4 regions of the Streptomyces sp. BJ20 genome follow, and region 4 is predicted to be linked to each of the others. Evidence: riboswitches for the same ligand, from Rfam matches in the RefSeq annotation. Region 4 holds a riboswitch; each other region holds the start of a gene.
What was found. Region 4 has a riboswitch for cobalamin ahead of MTR79_RS13465 (hypothetical protein). Riboswitches for the same ligand answer to the same signal wherever they lie in the genome.

Region 1 (3,307 bases), 1.0 Mb from region 4:
CTGCACCACCAGCTGCACGGTGCTGCGCAGCACCGTCAGCCCCTTCCGGTCGTGCCGTACCGCACGGCCCGACAGCAGCAACTCCCCGCCGTGCGGCCGCAGTCCGCCGCTCAGCAGCCGCATCAGGGTGGTCTTGCCGCTGCCGTTGCGCCCCAGCAGCGCCAGCGCCCTCCCCTCGCGCACCTCGAAGTCGAGCCCGGTGAACACCGGCGGCCCCTCCTCGTACGCGAACGACACGTCCCGCAGTGACACCAGCCCGGATCCGCTCACGACAGGGGCCTTTCCAGTACGAAGGTGAGGGCGGCCAGCGCCGCGAGAAGCGTTCCGCTCGCTGCCGTGAACCGGACGGACACCCGGGCCTCCGGCACCAGCACGCGCAGGGCGCCGTCGTAGCCGCGGCCCGCGAGCCCGGTCTGCAGCCGCGCGGCACGGTCGAAGGACCGGACGAACGCGGTCGCGCCGAGCCCGCCGAGCGAACGCCAGGTCGCCGCGCGGGTGGTGTGGCCGAGCCGCGCCGCCTGTGCCCGGTGCACCCGGCGCACCGAGTCCAGCAGCAGGAAGCTCATCCGGTACGTCACGAGCGCCACGTCCACGAGCGGCGCGGGCACCCCGGCGCGCACCAGGCGTGGCAGCAGGTCCGACATCGGCGTGGTGAACGCGAACAGCAGCACGCCCAGCGAGGCGGCCGAAGTGCGCAGCAGCAACTCCCCGGCGCGCAAGGGCCCGTCGGGGGCGGGCGACAGGAAACCACCGGGCCCGCCCACCCGCACCAGCAGGGTCAGCGCCCCGGTGACGCAGAACCCCAGCGGCACCCGGTACGCCCGCCACAGCCGCCCGGCCGGCACGCCCGCCGGGCCGAGCAGCAGCACCAGCGCGGTGACCAGTACCAGTGCGGCGCCCGGCCACGGGGGCAGCGAGATCGCGAGGACGGTGAGGCCGAGACCGAGGACGGCCTTGTCCACGGGATGGCGGCGGCGCCAGCGGCTGCTGTGCGCCGCCGCGTCGATCGGCAGCACAGGCCTGTCAGTCCCGTCCGCCGTCGGCGCCGGTGGGCACTCCCGCGTCCGCGTCCTGCGCGCCGGCCGCCTCACGGGCCCGCGCCTCACCCTGCCGACGCCCGCGCCGCAGCCCGAAGTAGTACGCCAGGACGCCCGCGCCGAGCGCCGCCTGGAGGGCGAACAGCGCCGACTCGATCTCCCCGGACGGCGGTTCGTACAGCGGTGAGAACCACGGTTCGTAGTCCGGGTCGATCTCGGTGATCGCGGTCTCCGCCTCACCGTCCGCCCCGGCGAACGGCTCCTCCTTGTGGTCGCCGAGCCCGAGCGCCAGCGGGATCACGGCGAGGGCGGCGACCAGCAGCAGGAGCAGGGTGTTGATCCTCGCGTTGCGGCTCATCGGGCCACCGCCTCGGCCGACTCGGCGCGCTTGCCGCCGCCCACCGAGGTGACCAGCACCCCGAGCCGGGTCAGCTCGCCCCTGCTGGACTGCACCAGCAGGCGCATCACCAGCACGGTCAGCAGACCTTCGCTGACCGCGAGCGGGATCTGCGTGACGGCGAAGATGGAGCCGAACTTCCCCAGCGCGCCCAGGAACCCGCTGCCCGGGTCGGGGAACGCCAGCGCGAGCTGGACGCTGGTCACGCAGTACGTCGACAGGTCGGCGGCGAACGCGCCGCAGAAGACCGCGCCCATCAGCGGCACGCCGTACCGGCGCAGCAGCCGGTACACGCCGTACCCCGCCCAGGGGCCGACGACCGCCATGGAGAAGACGTTGGCGCCGAGCGTGGTGAGCCCGCCGTGGGCGAGCAGCAGCGCCTGGAACAGCAGGGTGATGGTCCCGAGCACCGCCATGACCGGCGGCCGGAACAGGATCGCGCCCAGCCCCGTGCCGGTGGGGTGGGAGCAACTCCCGGTCACCGAGGGCAGTTTCAGCGCGGACAGGACGAACGTGAACGCTCCCGACGCGCCCAGCAGCAGCGTGCTCTCGGGATGCTCTCTGACGTCACGGACGAGCGACCGGGCCCCGTGGACGACGAACGGCGCCGACGCGACGCCCCAGGCGACCGCGTGCGCCGGAGGCAGGAAACCCTCGGCAATGTGCATGGCTCAGCAGACCCTCTCCAGCACCTCGTGGATGGTTGACGCGCCTTGGCCGGTCTCCTGGCTGACGGGTACCACCGCCCGTGCTCCGCCTTCCCGGGTCCCGAAGAACCCAGTGGCTGCCCGTGAGGGCTGGAGCCGGACTTCCCGATCACAGTGGCGAGGGCCGCACCGGTATCGCACCGATTTCCCGTCACCAAGGCGTGGTGACAGTAGTCCCCGTCGCGGCCCCCTGACAAGCGGCGACGGGGGCGCGCGGAGGGCGCCCGGCGGCTCGGACTCCGGCGCGCACCTGCGCGTTCGGGCAGCGCGGCGACCGGGGTGACTGGGGGGCCTCCGTCCTGGGCAAGGTCTTCCTGCAACTAATATGCAGGAGCGATTTTCCGGCAAGAGGGATGTGAGGTTCGATGACGACCCGACGACGCATACGGGGTGCCGCCGCCGTGCTGGCGACGGCCGCGGCGGTCTCCGCCTGCTCGGCGCCGGGCTCCGGCACCACGGACGGCGCGGCGGCCGGCGAGTCCGTGGTGATCGGCGTCTCCACCGAGCCCGACACCCTCAGCCCGCTCCTCGGCTACGGCAAGGACGGCAACTCCAAGCTGTTCGACGGCCTCCTCGCCCGCAAGGCCGACATGACCCTGGAACCCGCGCTGGCCACGGCACTTCCACGGATCACGGACGGCGGACGCACCTACACGTACACCCTGCGCAAGGGCGTGAAGTTCAGCGACGGCAAGCCGCTGACCGCGCGGGACGTCGTCTTCACGTACCGCACGGTCCTCGACGACGACACCAACAACACCGCCAGAAGCGAACTCGCGGCCGTCAAGGACGTCCGGGCGGTGGGCGACGACACGGTCGTCTTCACCCTCCACCACCCCTACGCGCCGTTCGCCGCCCGCACGGTGCTGCCGATCGTCCCCGAACACGCCGCCGGCGGGCAGGACCCCAACACCGGCCCCTTCAACACGAAGCCCGTCGGCACCGGGCCGTACGTCCTCGCCGACTGGCGCAAGGGCGAGAAGCTCACCTTCAAGGCCAACCCGCACTACTGGGGCGGCACCCCGAAGGTGAAGAAGCTCACCATGGCGATCGTCGCCGACGACGACGTCCGCGCCACCCGGCTCCGCTCCGGCGACCTCGACGGCGCGGTCCTCCCGCCCAACCTCGCCACCACCTTCAAGAGCGACGACGACAAGAAGACCTAC
Region 2 (3,307 bases), 1.8 Mb from region 4:
CGCGCAGCCGTGAGGTGATCCGCCGCAACACCACGATCCTGCCGCTGTACTCGCTGATGCTGGGCCTGCTGGCGCTGCTCGGGTTCATGGCGATCGCGGCCGGGGTGAAGGTGCAGAACGGCCAGCTGGCCATCCCGCAGCTGTTCGAGAACATGTTCCCGGACTGGTTCGCCGGTGTGGCCTTCGCGGCGATCGGCATCGGCGCGCTGGTGCCGGCGGCGATCATGTCGATCGCGGCGGCGAACCTGTTCACCCGCAACATCTACAAGGACTTCATCAAGCCGGACGCGACCCCCAAGCAGGAGACCGCGGTCTCCAAGGTCGTGTCCCTGCTGGTGAAGGTGGGCGCGCTGGCCTTCGTCCTGACCATGGACAAGACCGTCGCGATCAACTTCCAGCTGCTGGGCGGCATCTGGATCCTGCAGACCTTCCCGGCGCTGGTGGGCGGCCTGTTCACCCGCTGGTTCCACCGCTGGGCGCTGATCGGCGGCTGGGCGGTCGGCATGATCTACGGCACGGTCGCCGCGTACGGGGTGGCGTCGCCGACGCAGAAGCACTTCGGCGGCTCCGCCAAGGAGATCCCGGGCATCGGGGAGATCGGCTACATCGGTCTCACCGCCTTCGTGATCAACGTGCTGGTCACGGTCGTCCTGACCTTCGTCATGCGGGCGGTCAAGGCGCCGGAGGGCGTCGACGAGACCGAGCCGCGGGACTACACGGCGGACGCCGGCGACCCGGGCGTGCAGGTGGAGCTTCCGCCGGCCACGGCGGGCAGCGCGCACTGACGCCGTCGCGCACAGGGCAGCGGGCCGCCGGTGGAAAACCGGCGGCCCGCTGTCGTTCCCGTACGGCAGACTCCCCCGCATGGACATCGTCATCCGGCCGGCGACGCCCGGCGAGCACGCGGAACTCGGTGAGATCACCGCGCAGGCCTATCTCGGCGACGGACTGCTGGACTTCGGGGAGTCCGACACCTACCTGGGCCAGCTGCGGGACGTGGGCAAACGGGCGGCGGCCGCCGAGGTTCTGGTCGCCGTGGCGGACGGCACGCTGCTGGGCGGGGTGACCTTCGTGCCGGGCCCCGGTCCCATGGCCGACATCGCGGAGCCCGGCGAGGCCGAGATGCGGATGCTGGCCGTCTCCCCCGCCCACCGCGGCCGGGGCGCCGGCGAGGCCCTGGTGCGCGCCTGTGCCGACCGGGCGCGAGCGCTCGGCCGCACGCGGATGGTCCTGTCCACGCAGCGCACGATGCACTCCGCGCACCGGGTCTACGAGCGGCTGGGCTTCACGCGCGCCCCCGGGCGGGACTGGAACCCGCTGCCGGAGTTGGACGACATCATGCTGCTCGTCTACGAACTGACCCTCTGACGGCTCCGTACGGCCCTTCCGCCCGGCCGCACCCTCACCCCAGCGCGACACAACATATGGGCCTGTCGGCGACACCCGACACAAGATGTATGCTCATGCTCGCTGTCGCCGCAGGGGAATCCGGTGCGAATCCGGAACTGTCCCGCAACGGTGTACCCATGCCTGCCCACGGGCGCGCACGGGAGTCAGTCCGAGGACCTGCCGACAGTGCGCCCGGCCCTTCCGGTCCGGGTGCCCTGACGTCCGGGCCTCGCGGAATGGGCCGGTGGACGCGACGCCGCGTGCGTTCGTGTGCTGCCCCCTGCGCTCTTCGAGGCCCCCGTGCCGAGCGAGGGAGAGCCACACGTGACCATCGCGCCAGCCGATCCGGCTTCAGCGACCCGCGTGACCGAGGAGAGCGACGGCCCCGGGGCCGCGCTGCTGCGGACCCTGACCCAGCTGACCGCCGACCTGCCCGACACCGACGCCGGCCGGGTGGCCGCCGCCGCGCTGCGCGGCCGGTCCGCCGCCGCCGACGAGGCGGAGCTGCGGGACCTGGCCACCGAGGCGGCGGCCGGGCTGATCTCCGAGGACCCCGCCTACTCCCGGCTCGCCGCCCGGCTGCTCACCCTCGGCATCCGCGCCGAAGCCGCCTCGCAGGGCGTCACCTCGTTCACCGGCTCGGTGGCCGCCGGTCACCGGGAGGGCCTGATCGGCGACCGCACCGCCGCGTTCGTCCGGCTCCACGCGGCCCGGCTGGACGCGCTGGTCGACGCGGACGCCGACGACCGGTTCGGCTACTTCGGCCTGCGCACCCTGCACAGCCGCTACCTGCTGCGCCACCCTGTCACCCGCAAGGTCGTCGAGACGCCCCAGCACTTCCTGCTGCGGGTCGCCTGCGGGCTCGCCGAGGACGAGAGCGAGCGGGCGCTGGAGGACGTCGCCGCGCTGTACGGGCTGATGAGCCGGCTGGACTACCTGCCCTCCTCCCCCACGCTGTTCAACTCCGGCACCCGCCACCCGCAGATGTCGTCCTGCTACCTCCTGGACTCCCCCAAGGACGAGCTGGACTCCCTCTACGAGCGCTACCACCAGGTCGCCCGCCTCTCGAAGCACGCCGGCGGCATCGGCCTGTCCTTCTCCCGCGTCCGCGCCCGGGGTTCGCTGATCCGCGGCACCAACGGGCACTCCAACGGCATCGTCCCGTTCCTGAAGACGCTGGACGCATCGGTCGCCGCCGTGAACCAGGGCGGTCGGCGCAAGGGCGCCGCCGCGGTCTACCTGGAGACCTGGCACGCGGACATCGAGGAGTTCCTCGAGCTGCGCGACAACACCGGTGAGGACGCCCGCCGTACGCACAACCTGAACCTGGCGCACTGGGTGCCGGACGAGTTCATGCGCCGGGTCGCCGACGACGCGCAGTGGTCGCTGTTCTCCCCGGTGGACGTGCCCGAGCTGGCCGACCTGTGGGGTGAGGAGTTCGACGCCGCCTACCGGGCCGCCGAGGCGAAGGGCCTGGCCCGCAGGACGCTTCCGGCGCGCGAGCTGTACGGCCGGATGATGCGCACCCTCGCCCAGACCGGCAACGGCTGGATGACCTTCAAGGACACCGCCAACCGCACCGCCAACCAGACCGCCGAGCCGGGCCACGTCGTCCACTCCTCCAACCTGTGCACGGAGATCCTGGAGGTCACCGACGACGGGGAGACGGCGGTCTGCAACCTCGGTTCGGTCAACCTCGCGGCCTTCGCCGGCCCGGACGGCATGGACTGGGAGCGCCTGGACGCGGCGGTCCGCACCGCCGTGACGTTCCTGGACCGGGTGGTCGACATCAACTTCTACCCGACCGAGGAGGCGTCCCGGTCCAACAGCCGATGGCGCCCCGTGGGCCTGGGCGTGATGGGGCTGCAGGACGTGTTCTTCCGGCTGCGGATGCCGTTCGACTCCCCCGAGGCGAAGG
Region 3 (3,307 bases), 2.9 Mb from region 4:
GCCCGCGATCAGCCCCACGGAGGGGCCGGATCCGCCGTCGTTTTGCGCGGAGGCCTCCTCGGCGGTCTCGGCGGCCCCGGTGGCGGCGGACTCCTTGCCGCCCGTGGCGACCTGCTCGCCGCAGCCCTTCGCCGGGTAGCCGGCGATCGCGCACAGCAGGGCGTTGCTGTCGTAGCGCAGCGGCTCGGCGACCGAGGCCAGCGCCTCGGCCGTCGTGGCGTCCTCCGCCACCTGCGCGCAGGCCGTGCGGCCGGCCGGCGGCTTCGCCCCGGACGGGGCGTCGGCGGGCGTGCCGAAGTCGATCACCAGCGCCACCCGCTTCGTGCCGTCCTCGGCGGGCGTCCTCGCGCAGATCGTGTCGAAGTCGGCGGTGCCACGCGGCTTGGCCGCGTCACCCGAGTCCTCGCTGACCGAGAAGCGGAAGCCCTGCACGTCGCCGTCCGCGGGCCGCGACAGCGAGGGGCCCACGGTGGCGTACGCCCAGGCCGAGCCGTCCCGCTCCCAGAAGGACCAGTAGCGGTACCCGGCGGCCTGGGCCTGGCCGGCGCCCGCCAGCAGGGGCAGGAGCGCGGCCAGGAACAGCACGGTGAGGCGGCGGGTCACGGCTGCTGCCTCTTGGTGCGGTTGCTGATCAGGAAGCCGATGCCGATGCCCGCGACCAGGCAGACGCCGACGAACCACCACACGCCGAACGGGGACGACTCGTCCTTCTCGTCCTCGGCCTTCTCCGTCGCCTTCGTGGTCTTCCCGGGGGCGGCCGGGCCGGCGGCCTGGAGCTGCTTCACCAGGTCCGTGCCGCCGAAGTCGCGCGGGTCCGCGCCGGTCGCGTGGGCGGCGAGGATCAGCTGCGCGTAGGCGGCGGGCCCGCTCTGCGCGGCCCAGTCGGCGGCGTTCTTCTCCAGCCAGGCGTACGACTTGTCCGCCTGCGCCGCGTCGCCCCGCGCGGCGAACGCGATCACGGCGTCGGCGGTGTTGCCGAAGTCGGGCTGCTCCTCGCCGCCGGGCGTGACGGCCAGGAGGTGGCCCTCCGCGGTCAGCTCGCCGGAGAGGTGGGCGGCGCCGTTGGCGGCGGCCTGCTCCGGGGTGGTGGCCTTCACGCAGGAGCCTGCCGCTTCACCGTCGCCCTTGCCGGGCTCGACCAGCAGGCCCTTGCCGAGCGCGCCGAGCATGCCCGCCGCCGTGGCGTCCGCGTTGGCGGCCAGCGAGCCGTCCTTCTCCGGCTGGAAGGCGAACGCGCCCGCGCCCTCGCCCGTGCAGGGCAGCTCCAGGCCGAGCAGCGCGTCGTAGGGGGACTTGCCGCTGTTCTTCACCTCGCCGGGCTTCTCGCCTGCGGCGGCGAGCGCGCCGATGACGACGGACGTGGAGTTGGTGTCGCTGGCGCCGCCCGCGGTGTAGCCCCAGCCGCCGTCCTTGTTCTGCACGGACTTCAGCCAGCCGACGGCCTTCTCCGTGACGGCGTCGTGGCCGCCGAGCGCGGCGAGCGCCTGCACGGCGGCGGCGGTCTGGTTGGTGTCGACCATGGTCTTGGCGTCGCACGCGGCGGAGGGGTCGGCACGGAACGGCGCGAAGGAGCCGTCGGCGCACTGCTGGCCGGTCAGCCAGCCGACGGCGGCCTTCGGCGGCTCGGCGCCGGCGGCGTGCTGGGCGAGCAGGGCGAGCGACTGGCGCCACACCCCGTCGTACTGCGGGTCGGTGTCCCCGTACAGCGCGGACGGCAGTTCCTGCGGGGTCGGCGACGGGGACGAGTCGGCTGCGGCCGGTGCGGCGGCGCCGAGGACGGCGACGGCGGCCAGCACCGCTGCGCTGCGGCGGACGTTCATGACGGGCGGGTGCCTCTCCCTGAAAGAGGGCCGGGCAGCGCGGGACACCCCGGCGGCTCGGCTCCGTATACCTCGACGGTGCCCGTGCGCCGGCGGGACGCCGGGCACGTGAGCCGGTCACGATCCGTGCGGAGCATTCCGGCTCACCGTCCCCGGGACGGCTCACGGTTGCGGGTCAGCGCCGGATTCGCACCGGCTTCCCCCCGTACGGGTGTGATACGACCCGGCCACTCTACCCGCCCGTAGAACGGGTGTCCGGGGCGGCCGTGTGCGCGAGGAGAGGCACACAGACGTGAGGTGACGGGGGTCACGGCGCCCGTGAGCCGGTCCGCACCCGGGCGGGTGCGGACCGGGAGGAGGAAGGGCGAGGAGGGTCAGGAGGCGGTGCAGGCGCCGATCTGCGGCGGGGACGCGGAGGAGCCGTCGACGGTGAGGCCGAAGCTGGTCGAGGCGCCGGCCGCCGGCGAGCCGTTCCCCGTGGAGCGGACGGTCATCACGTTGCCGTTGCGGCTGGGTGATCCGTTCCACACCGAGTCCACCTGCTGCGACGACCTCGGGGGCAGCGTCGCGCTCCAGCGGGAGACCGGCGCGCCGGTCGCGGTGATCGTCACCCTGCCGTTGCAGCCGCCGTTCCACTGCTCGGACGTGGTGGAGGCGGCGGTGCACGCCGCGTCGGGGTCGCCCGGGTTCGTCAGCCCTGCCCGGAGCGCGGCGGAGCCGTCAGGTCGATCAGCCGGCACACCGTTTCGATGTCCACGCCCACCTGCTCGATGGAGGCGCGCCCCGACAGCCAGGTGATCAGCGTCGAGTGCCAGGTGTGCCCGATCACCCGTACCGCCGACAGCTGCTCGGGCGTCGGGTCGGTCAGGTCCGTCGCGTCCAGGACGATGGCCGTCGTCCGCCGGAAGACCTGCTCCACCTCCGCGCTCACACTGCGGTCCGCGAACGTCAGCGCCCGCACCATCGCGTCCGCCAGCAGCGGGTCGCGCTGCATCGCGCGGAAGGCCCGCATCAGCGTCCCGGCGACCCGGTCCGCCGCCGTCTCGCCGGCCGGCGGCTTCTTCCGCAGCGTCGCGTGCAGGTGCTCCAGTTGGTCCTGCATCGTCGCCACCAGCAGATGGATCTTCGAAGGGAAGTACCGGTACAGCGTGCCCAGCGCCACCTGCGAGGACTCCGCGACCTCACGCATCTGCACCGCGTCGAAACCGCCCCGCGAGGCCAGCCGCGCGCACGCCTCGAGGATGCGCCGGCGCCGCGCCTCCTGCCGCTCCGTGAGCGGGGAGGCAGGCTCGGCGCGCCCGGCGTCCGGCGCCGCCTTGGTCCTGTGGGCATCCGCGGGCATGGGTCCCGTCCGTGACAGTCGGTGAGGATCGATGATCGGACAGCATGGCACGGCGTCCGCCGTGGCGTGAATCACCTGATCCACCGCTGCCCCCGTTCTTACCTGCCGGTAGATTCGGTTCCTCCGAACGATCAACTCTGAAACT
Region 4 (3,307 bases):
TGCGGGGCCGTGGCGGGCGGATGGGTCGGACGGTCCCGTCCGCCGTCCCGCCCGGACACCGCCACGACGACCAGCCCGACGACGACGGCTCCGGCGACGACGCGTCCGGCCGCGCGTCCCCACCACCAGGCGGGACGGGCCGTGCCCGCGCCCCGCTTCGGCAGGCCCAGCCGCTCGGCCCGCCGGGCAGGTCGCAGCAGACGGGCCAACAGCAGTGCGGAGACGGGCAGTTGCAACAGCCACAGGACGGTGCGCGGCCACTCCCCGTACCAGACGTTGGTCCCGTACAGCAGGGTGTGCCAGACGCTCAGCACGTACACGACGATCACGAAACGGTGCATCCGGCGCCAGGTGTTCGCCCCGATGCGGTGCCGGACGTAGAACAACAGCCCCAGCGGAATCGCCAGATACAGGGCGCCCTGACCGATCGGGATGGCGACCTGGCCGGTTCCGGAGTCGTACCAGCCCGGCACGAAGGTGTCCGCGAAGGCCACCCACAGCCGCTCCGCCCAGTCCACCTTCGTCTCGTAGCGGACGAGTTCCGCCGCGAACATCAACGCGTGCGCGAACATCAGCGCCATGGTCGTCAGGCTCGTGGCGCGGTGCCAGCGCTCCAGCACCGGGCGGGAGACCGGCAACCGGGCGGGGCGCGGCCCCGACAGCAACAGGCCCAGCATGACCGTGCCCCAGGCCCACAGCAGGGCGGACCAGCCGAACGCCTGGCTGAGCAGATACATCCAGTAGGTGCCGGGATCGTCCATGAACGGCATCACCGCGACGGTGTCCGACTCGCCCGACTTCATGCGCGCCCACAGGAGGGCGAACACCAGCACCGTGACCACCACCGCCGCGCCGGCGTCGGGCAGGGCGGCCCGCAGATCACCGCGCAGAGCGACGCGGTGACCGGGAGGCCGTTGCCTTCCGGCCGGGGCCACCGCCCCGTCCTCGTCCGGCCTCGTGTCCGACGTCATCAGGGGGCCTCCCGGGCACGGGGCACCGCGGCAGCGGTGCGCAGGTGACGTGAGGCAACAAGTCTGGCTGACGGGGCAGTGATCCCCCGAGGCGCAATCCGGCCAGAGCCGCAGCGACAACTGGCCGGGAAGGCACCTGGTTTCCGCCTCCCCTCCACATTCAGGACAACCGTCGAAGCCCCACTGTCGCGGATGTACGAGCGGGCCTACGCTGAGGCACGCAGTCGGTTCGTGCCGCCCGTCCGACCGGACTCCCGGCGGCGCGACGCAAGAGGGAACCCGGTGCGAATCCGGGACTGTCCCGCAGCGGTGAGTGGGAACGAAAGCCGTCGGTGTCACTGGGCCCGCGCCAGGGCCGGGGAAGAGACGGCCGGTAGGTGTCCGCCCTTTCGGCGGACGAGCCCGCGAGTCCGAAGACCTGCCACTGCGCCCGCGTCCCGCGCGGGCTGTGCACGTGACCTCGTGGACTGGGTCGGCGGTACGGGCGGTCGTACGTCGTGCGGGTGGCCGCGCCTCCTTCCTGTCACTGTCCAAGGACCGGTACGGAGGAGGATGCTGTGCGGGACCCAGCCGCTTCGCTTCGGTCACTCCGCCCTCTGGTCCACATGTCGCCCGGCAGCCACCGACGGACGGCCCTCGGCCCCGGCGCGGGTGTCCTCATGGAACGGGGCCTGTCCCCCGGCACGGTGTCCGGTGTCTGCCACGGCACCCTGGGCGAGCTCTACCAAGGCCCGCTGCGAGCGGGCACCGAGCCTGAGATCGCGGTGGTGTCCTTTCCCGTGGACCGCCACTCCTGGGTGTACTTCACACCCGGGGCGGTGACGGGACCGCCGCGTACTCCGGCACTGGGTGAGAAGTCGGCGACAGCGGCGCGGCTCTTCCTCGACCACTACGGCCTCACCCTGCCCCCGGGTGACTGGCACACCCACTCCGAACTTCCGGCGGGTGTGGGAATGGCCAGCTCGACGGCGGACATCGTGGCGACACTGCGCTGCCTGTTCCGCGTCTTCTCCCTGCCGTACGACACGGACGTGCTCCTCGGCGTCCTCGCGGACATCGAGCGCGCCGACAGCGTCTTCCTCGACGAGTTCGCCCTGTACCTCAGCGGCCGGCACCGGGTGGTGCGGCGTCTGGGCCCGGACATCGGCTTCCACACCGCCTACGTCACGGAACCCGGCACGGTGGACACCGCCGCCGTCACTCCCCTGCTGCTGGACCACTACCGGCGCCGCGGCGAGGAGTACCAGCGGTGCCTGACCGATCTGCTGAAGGGTTTCGTTTCGGGCGATCCGGCCGCCGTCGCCCGTGCCGCGACGACCAGCGCCGCGTTGTCCCAGGAGGTGCTGCCCAAGGCGACCTTCGCCAGCCTGCAGGCCCATCGTGAGCGGTTCGGCGCCGACGGCGTCTTCGTCGCCCACACCGGTTGTCTGGCCGGCTATCTCTTCGCCTCGCGCCCACGGGCCGAGGTCAAGTCCGAACTCTCCGCGTTCTTCCACTCGCTCGGCCACCAGTGCACCTTCGCCCAAGGAGGCTACGGGTGATCCACCCCCACATCGCCGACGCCCTGAAGGTCCCGGACCTCGTCCGGCTCACCGACGGCCTGGTCCTGCTGCGGTTCGAGTCGATGAAGATCTACTCGGCCCTGGCCGCCGTCCGTCATCTGCTGGAGCGGGGCACGGTCCGTCCGGGCCAGACCCTGATCGACAGTTCCAGCGGCATCTACGCCTACGCCCTCGCGCTGGCCTGCCACCGGTACGGCATGCGATGCCACATCGTCGCGTCCACCACCGTCGACGCCACCACCCTCGCCCAGCTGGAGATCCTCGGCGCCACGGTGGAACAGGTCAGACCCTCGCGCGACCTCAGGCTGGACCAGGAACTGAGGGTGCGACGGGTGCGGGAGATACTCGCCGAGCGTCCCGGCCACCACTGGATGCGCCAGTACCACGACGACATCCACTACCTCGGCTACCAGGAGGTCGCCGACCGGATCACGGCGGAGTTCCCGCACGCGTCGCTGAGCGTCGTCGGCGGGGTGGGGTCCGGAGCCTCGACCGGCGGCATCGTGGAACGCCTGCGCGCGACGGACCCCTCCGTGCGCCTGGTCGGCGTCCAGCCCTTCGGCAGCGTCACCTTCGGCAGCCAGGACCACCACGACCCCGAGGCGATCATCGCCGGCATCGGCTCGTCCATCGTCTTCGACAACGTCCGCCACCACCTCTACGACACCGTGCACTGGCTGGACTTCACCCACGCCATGTCCGGCGCCGTCGCCCTGCTCCGCGAGCACGCGGTCTTCGCCGGACTGTCCACCGGTGCCGGCTACCTGACCGCGA

Region 1: another riboswitch for cobalamin. It lies ahead of MTR79_RS08995 (energy-coupling factor ABC transporter permease); the one in region 4 lies ahead of MTR79_RS13465 (hypothetical protein).
Region 2: another riboswitch for cobalamin. It lies ahead of MTR79_RS05695 (ribonucleoside-diphosphate reductase subunit alpha); the one in region 4 lies ahead of MTR79_RS13465 (hypothetical protein).
Region 3: another riboswitch for cobalamin. It lies ahead of MTR79_RS26490 (prenyltransferase/squalene oxidase repeat-containing protein); the one in region 4 lies ahead of MTR79_RS13465 (hypothetical protein).

The regions. Positions count from the first base shown of each region.
Region 1 covers NZ_CP094918.1:1,956,369-1,959,675, forward strand. Annotated here, with positions in the region: gene MTR79_RS08980 (ATP-binding cassette domain-containing protein) at 1-270, opposite strand, end outside; gene cbiQ (cobalt ECF transporter T component CbiQ) at 267-1,016, opposite strand; gene MTR79_RS08990 (energy-coupling factor ABC transporter substrate-binding protein) at 1,024-1,395, opposite strand; gene MTR79_RS08995 (energy-coupling factor ABC transporter permease) at 1,392-2,102, opposite strand; cobalamin riboswitch at 2,132-2,315, opposite strand; gene MTR79_RS09000 (ABC transporter substrate-binding protein) at 2,507-3,307, shown strand, end outside.
Region 2 covers NZ_CP094918.1:1,206,022-1,209,328, reverse strand. Annotated here, with positions in the region: gene MTR79_RS05705 (sodium:solute symporter family protein) at 1-785, shown strand, start outside; gene MTR79_RS05700 (GNAT family N-acetyltransferase) at 865-1,368, shown strand; cobalamin riboswitch at 1,421-1,589, shown strand; gene MTR79_RS05695 (ribonucleoside-diphosphate reductase subunit alpha) at 1,714-3,307, shown strand, end outside.
Region 3 covers NZ_CP094918.1:5,857,619-5,860,925, reverse strand. Annotated here, with positions in the region: gene MTR79_RS26495 (SCO2322 family protein) at 1-603, opposite strand, end outside; gene MTR79_RS26490 (prenyltransferase/squalene oxidase repeat-containing protein) at 600-1,820, opposite strand; cobalamin riboswitch at 1,932-2,068, opposite strand; gene MTR79_RS26485 (cellulose binding domain-containing protein) at 2,195-2,560, opposite strand; gene MTR79_RS26480 (TetR family transcriptional regulator) at 2,512-3,162, opposite strand.
Region 4 covers NZ_CP094918.1:2,958,213-2,961,519, reverse strand. Annotated here, with positions in the region: gene MTR79_RS13470 (ferric reductase-like transmembrane domain-containing protein) at 1-971, opposite strand, end outside; cobalamin riboswitch at 1,241-1,391, shown strand; gene MTR79_RS13465 (hypothetical protein) at 1,631-2,512, shown strand; gene MTR79_RS13460 (cysteine synthase family protein) at 2,509-3,307, shown strand, end outside.